Regions from separate parts of the Corynebacterium uterequi genome, predicted to be linked through region 2. Evidence: predicted binding sites of a transcription regulator. Region 2 holds the regulator's gene; the other holds the start of a gene.
The links. Region 2 encodes LexA, which represses DNA repair genes until DNA is damaged. Its sites were predicted from a motif close to CGAACANNTGTTCG; they were not measured.
Positions count from the first base shown of each region.

Region 1: CUTER_RS00360 (HNH endonuclease signature motif containing protein) is a predicted target of LexA. The motif match lies at 1,149-1,162, and genes of this name have one in related genera.

Region 1 is NZ_CP011546.1:80,369-83,774, reverse strand. It holds gene CUTER_RS00370 (VOC family protein) at 1-573, opposite strand, end outside; gene CUTER_RS00365 (RNA-binding S4 domain-containing protein) at 573-863, opposite strand; gene CUTER_RS00360 (HNH endonuclease signature motif containing protein) at 1,178-2,398, shown strand; gene CUTER_RS00355 (sugar O-acetyltransferase) at 2,418-3,065, shown strand; gene CUTER_RS00350 (ATP-dependent RNA helicase) at 3,058-3,406, shown strand, end outside.
Region 2 is NZ_CP011546.1:1,358,562-1,361,967, reverse strand. It holds gene CUTER_RS06380 (1-phosphofructokinase family hexose kinase) at 1-656, opposite strand, end outside; gene CUTER_RS06375 (DeoR/GlpR family DNA-binding transcription regulator) at 778-1,569, opposite strand; gene lexA (transcriptional repressor LexA) at 1,708-2,400, opposite strand; gene CUTER_RS11610 (hypothetical protein) at 2,911-3,105, opposite strand; gene nrdR (transcriptional regulator NrdR) at 3,144-3,406, shown strand, end outside.

The DNA of each region.
Region 1 (3,406 bases), 1.1 Mb from region 2:
TACCTCGGAGGGGAACAGGGCGTGGGCGTCGCGCAGCCCCGCGAAGGCGGCGCCGTCGGCGAGAGCGGTGGTGTAGGAGTAGTCACCCTCGGTGAAGGTGGCGGTCGCCCAGTCGAAGAGTTCCTCGTAGAAGGCGACGGCGGCGGTGTAGTTCGACGTCGAGGAGTAGTCATGCCACACGGCGGTGCCGGGCTCCCCGGCGGCGACGAAGCGCTCGTCGCCCTCCGGTTCGATGAGCCCGAAGAGCCCGCCGGTGGCGTCGGCGGCGACGGCGATGCGCCCGAGGCTCGTCGGCGTCGGGTCGCTGAGCACGCGCCCGCCGGCGGTGGCGACGTCGCGCACCGATTGGTCCAGGTCGTCGGCGAGGAAGTAGGTCACCCAGGTGTTCGAGGCCGCCCCGGGAACGATCCCGGCCACCGGGAGCCCCTCTTTGCGGGCGATGAGGTTTCCACCCGGTTCCGCGGTGATCGTCCAGCCCAGGAGCTGCTGGTAGAAGTAGCGGGCCTTGCCCAGTTGTGAGGTGTGCAGCTCCACCCAGTAAGGCATGCCGTCGAGGGCTTGGAAGGCGGGCATTAGAGGTTCCTCCACTTCTCGGGGTCGAAGTCATCGTTGGCGGTGGCTTCGTCGAAGTAGTCAGCCTCGGCGGTGCCGCTGGTGTCGACGACGGCGCTCAGGCCCTCGACGCACACCTCCTCTTCCCCGCGCAGGGTTCGGCCGCGGCGGGTTTCGACGGCGCCGTCTACGGTCACCGCACCGCTTGCGATGAGCTCCTTGGCCTGCCCGCCGGTCTCGACGAGGTTGGCAAGTTTGATGAATTGGCCGAGCTTGATGGATCCGCCCGACACTGCGATGCGTTGTGCCATGCCCTTTACTCTACCGAGCGCCCTGGTGGGTCCCGGGCTACTGGGCAGGTCCCGGGCGCGCAGCGGCGCCGACGGCTGGCGCTCACTATGCACGGCATAGTCACTCACAGGAAACGTACAGCGCTGCCGGGCTGCCGGGCGGCTCTCCCCGGGCGCGCGGCGGCGCCGACGGCTGGCGCTCACTATGCACGGCATAGTCACTCACAGGAAACGTACAGCGAGTTTTTTCACCCCACCCCTTGCCTAGAACATTTTTTCTACCTATACTGACATCGAACACAAAAGCGATCACCAGTTCACCAGGGGGAATCACGGTGGCCACGGACAACGACGAGCTCACACACCTCAGCGCTCACGACCTCACCTTTCTTATCGACACGCACCACCGCCGGCACACACGCTCAAAGGCGCAGTTTATCAGGGCAATCGGCGAGTTCCATGCCCGGAACCTATCCCGCTTGTACTGCGCACCGTCGACGGCGACATGGCTGGTCAGGACCTATCACATCGCCGAATCCACCGCCTACGAACAGGTCCGTATTGCTACCTTTCTTCGAGGTCATCCAATCCTCGCACGAGCTTTCTATGCCGCACAAGTGACCTATTCGATAGTCCGCTATCTCATGTCGTATATCGGGGCAGACACGTCTGAGGAGGACGAGGAAGCCATCGTCGCCGCCGCCGTCACGCTCACTCCGGCGGAGCTGAAGGACGCCCTGGCGGGCGTCGCTCCCAAGGACTCACCGAAGAAGGAATCCGTATCTGTGAGCAAGGAACCCGACGGGTGGGTTCGGCTCAGCGCACGGCTGCGCCCCACCCATGCTGCGGAATTGCTCTCTGCGCTCAAGATCGGCGAGCTGAGCGGCTACACCGACCCACCCGCGGATGACGAGGAAATAGACGCAGCTCTCGCCGCTCACGAGCCGGTAACGCCCGTGGCCAGCCGCTTCGGCCCGCCGCCGGGCACAAAGCTCCTGGGGTCCTTCCTTAACATGCTCTCCATCGTGCGTTCCGCGCGGAGCTCCGCGGTGCGGGCCCCGGGCGCGGAGGTGGTGTACGTCGCCGATGCCGATGGCCGTCTGCGCACCCAGAATGACCTGGCCGCAGGCCCGGCCGACGCTCTCCTCCAGACCGTGATCAACTCGAAGGTACGCACCCTCCTGATGGACCGCCATGGCAACCCGACGTCGCTGAGTTCGCCGTCCCGATTCGCCACCGACAGCCAGATTAAGGCCCTTCTCACGCTCACTGGCGGCCAGTGCGCCGCCCCGGGGTGCACGCATCGCCGCTGGTTACAGGCCCACCACATCGTCGACCACAGCGCCGGCGGGCCGACGGACACGCTCAACCTCATCATGCTCTGTTCGGCGTGCCATTCCATGGTCTCGGACGGTTTGATGACCATTTGGGTGGACCCGCAGGACCCGGACATCACCTACTTCGCTGTTGGCGACGCGCTGTATACCAGCCACCACCGCAGCGCCCCGGTGCTCACCGAGCACCTCCTAGGCCGTAATGGGGTGAGCGTCGCCTAGCGTCAGGCACAATATGGCCATGAGTGACCCACGCATCGATAGGGACTCCGAGTTTTACCGCGACCCGGGCTTCCGTACCTTTGAGCGGATGAGCGCCGGGCAGTGGTACATCGCTGACGGCGAGGAATTCGACCGCGCCCACGCCTACACCCGCCCTCGTATCGCCGAGCTCAACCGGCTCAACAACATGGACGGACAGCGGCACCAGGCCTTGCTCGCCGAGCTGCTGAGCGAGGGCTCCGCGGTGCCCGACATGTGGGCGCCGCTGTACCTCGAATACGGCTGCAATGTCACCTTCGGCGAGGGCTGCTACGTCAACGTTGGCGCCACGATTGTCGACGTCGCACCGGTCACCGTGGGGGCGCGCACGATGATCGGCCCCAACGTCGAGCTCATCACCGCCACGCACCCGGTCAACGATCTAGAGATGCGCCGCGCCGGCTGGGAGCGGGGTTTACCGATCGTCATCGGCGAGGATTGTTGGTTAGGGTCCCGGGTGTCGGTCATGCCGGGGGTCACGATTGGCGACCGCTGCGTCATTGCCGCCGGAGCGGTGGTGACCTCGGACGTGCCTGATGACAGCCTGATGGGTGGGGTTCCGGCGCGGTTGCTGCGCCGCCTCAACACCCCGGACTCGCCGTTGGAGCGCGACGAACTCGATGCCTAGCCGCGCCTTTGACCTCGATCACATCGGTGCCGGCCTGCCCGTCGCCGGCACCATCGCCCGGCTGCCTGGGCTGCTGGGGTCGACGCTCGTGGTCGAGGCACCGCCGGGAACGGGCAAGACCACCCTGCTTCCGCCGGCGCTGGCTAATGCCGTCGGCGGTACGGTGCTCGTCACCGGCCCGCGGCGGGTCGCGGTGCGGGCAGCGGCCAGGCGACTTGCGCAACTCGACGGCAGCGAGCTGGGTGACCGTGTGGGCTACAGCATCCGAGGCGAACATCGACGAGGGTCGCAGGTTCATTTCATGACCCCGGGCGTGCTGTTGCGCCGGTTGCTCAGCGACC
Region 2 (3,406 bases):
CGAGCGGCGCCCTCGACGATGGGGCCAACGTGTCCAGCCAGCGCCAATTCTTCGAGGTTGCGCCCGTTGGTGCCGATGAGCTGGCCCAGTTCATGGCTGTTCGGCTTCATAATCGTCGGTGCCGCTACCGAAAGATCATCGCCCAGTGCACGCAGCGGGCCGTCGGAAGTATCGACGGCGATAATGACGTCGGCATTGCGGGCCCGAACCTCGCTGACCAATCGGCCATAGAAGTCCTCAGGTAGTCCCGGCGGCAGCGACCCGGCAGCGACGATAATGTTGGCGGCATCGACGTGTTCGAGCAAAGCGGAAATCAATATCTCCGACGTATCCGCCGGCACGGCAGTACCGGGGCTGTTCACCTTCGCGGTCGAGCGGTCATCGGTGATGGTGACGTTGATCCGTACCGGTGCATTCACGGCGACGCGTCGGGAAGGAATACCGCTTTGCTCAATCAGAGAGACGAAAGGGTCCTGGTGCTGGCTCGGGTAGAGCGCCAACGTCTCCTGGCCGGAAAGATAAGCAACATGAGAGACGTTGATCCCCTTCCCGCCGGCCGCCTGGCGTAGCGACTGTGCCCGGTTGACCGTGTCCGTACTCAGGGGCGCGGTGAGTTCCATAGTGACGTCGATGCTTGGATTGGGCGTCAGCGTCACGATCACGAAGGCTAGCTCCTGGTCAATGGGGCGGGGTGAACGTGGGCAGGCGCCCACGTCACGTGAGTTGTTTCTTCATTAATCCTGGCCAAGGTGGGTGTGATTGTCCAAATTGACTGGTCTAATCCAGGTTCGACGAGGCAATTACGACCTCGATCTCGCGCTCGCGTAGGCCTTCAAGGAAGGATTCCGGGGCGTTGGCGTCGGTAATGAGGGCATCGATACTTGTCGTCGGAGCGAAGCTGACCAGGTAGTCATTGCCCAGCTTCGTCGAGTCACACAGCACAACCACCTTGTGGGCGTTGATAACCATCGCCGACTTCACAGAGGCCTCCTGCGGGTCCGCAGTCGACAGCCCGTGGTCCAGGGTGAGCGCGTTCGTGCCGATGAAGGCCACGTCGGCACGCATAAGCGCCAGGGTTCGCAGTGCCGGGTCGCCCACCACGGCCTGGGTGATGGCCCGCACGGTTCCACCGAGCAATTGAACGTCGGGAGCGTTCTTGGTGGACAAGTACAGCGCTATGGGCAGCGAGTTGGTGACGATCGAATACTGCGGGCCGGTGGCGGACTCGACCATCAGTTCCGCCATGGCATTGGTGGTGGTACCGGAGTCGAGGAACACAGACCCGCCCGGGTTGGGCAGGAACCTCAAAGCCGCGCGGGCGATAGAGAGCTTCGCTGTTTGGGCAGAGCGGGAACGGGTATCGAGTGAAAACTCGGTGGTCTGGAATGACTGACTGGCCACCGCGCCACCGTGAACGCGGTGGACGACGCCTTCTTTGTCCAGCGCTGCCAAGTCACGCCGGATGGTCTCCGCCGTGACGTCGAAGCGCTCGGAGAGCTCCGTGACGTTGACCCGCCCTTCGACGGCGGTAAGGGATGCGATCTGGCGGCGTCGCTCTTCTGCGTACATGCGGCTCCATTCACTGTCCGAATGCCTTTTGGTACTACTACCGATTCAACGCGTGAACCGAGGAAAAGGTGCCCGATTACCCCCGAATGGGCCCAGTGAAAGGTGGTGGCCGCGGTGGATACCGGTTAAATCGGTGCTTTAGAGCCGACGGAAGACCGCTACCACTTTGCCCAGGATCTCGGCGTCGTCGCCCGGGATCGCATCGAAGGCCTCATTCTTGGGGAGCAGCCACGTGCCACTGCGGTCTCGGTGAAGTTCCTTAACCGTGGCTTCCCCGTCGATCATCGCGGCGACGTATTCGCCCTCCTCGGCGACCGGCTGGGAGCGGACTACTACCCAGTCTCCGTCGAGGATCCCGCCGTTCTTCATCGACTCACCCACCACTCGAAGCATGTACAGGTCGCCGTCGCCGACGAGTTCGGAGGGCAACGGCAGGTGACCCTCCACGTTCTGTTCAGCGAGGATGGGGTTACCAGCTGCGATCCGGCCGATCACCGGGATATAGCTCGGGGTCGACGCATCGTCGGGGACGGACTCATCCGCGTGGCGGGAAACCGGATCCGGAGCGTCGGTGTTGTGGAGGTGGCGAATATCGACCGCTCGCGGCTTGTTGGGGTCTCGCCTCAAGAAGCCCCGCTCTTCCAGGGTGGACAACTGGTAGGCCACCGAGGAGGTGGACTTCAGCCCCACCGCGTCGCCGATTTCGCGGATGGTCGGCGCGTAGCCGCGCAGTAGTACGGCGTCGCGGATCACCTCCAAGATCCGGCGTTGGCGGGCGGTCAAGGTGGCCGGATCGGGCTTACGGCGGCTGTTGCGAGGGGCGGGGGACATGGGATCTCCTTCGGGAGTGGATGTGTAAGCCGGACGTGACTGACGATGGACGTCACGGTGGCATCTTTCGTTACCGTCATGTTTACCACAAAACCGCCAGTGTGTTCGACGTTCTACCCACGGGGTAGACAAACTGGCCTCATGGGTCTACGCTTCGAACATGTCAACGAAGGTCGAACGTCTGGCCGAATCTCACGGTCAGGGTATCGGGGCCCTCCTATACTGCGTGTAGCTAACCGGAAAGCCCCGTCTCGGAAGAAGGGTGGTATGGCAATGTCGCGCGACGGTGATCTGCTTAATCAGGTTTATCCAGTATCTTCTGGGCAGGAGGTGGCTCCAGCGGCGCAGTGGGACGGACCGGTAGGCGGTGTTCATTGCTGGCGCGTTCGGTCTGTCCGCACCCTTCGCCCAGCCACCTTTGGCGGGTCTCATGTACGTTCCTGTGTTCGTTCATCGTCGTTCTCTGATGCATCCGATGACTCGACCAACGAGGAACGTCGAACGATGATTCTAGGCCTCCTTTTCGGTGCTTTGATGGTCCTCAGCGGTGTAGCAGGCTTTGGATACAGCGGTGTACTGCAGTTTCCTGAGGATGCGCAGACCGTCACCGCCGCGCGCCCCTAAGCAGCTCCAACCATCGCAGACGCCCGCCAAGCACACCGTCGACGTCTCGTCACCGGAGGCAGCAGCGCACACTACGCTCATAAGCGAAGAAGCCTGGCTGGAAAGGAAACCCGTTCGCCGTGTATTGCCCCTTTTGCCACCATCAACAGTCGCGGGTGATTGACTCTCGCGTGATCGACGCCGGAACGTCCATCCGGCGGCGTCGGGAGTGCACCGAATGCAGCGGTCGGTTTACGACCATTGAGAAGGCCGTCCTCCGGGTGGTCAAGCGCAACGGCATCTCTGAGGATTTCAGCCGCGAAAAGCTCATTCGCGGCGTCCGCCGAGCTTGCCAGGGGCGGGACGTCTCCGACGATGCGTTGAAAAAGCTCGCGCAGGAGGT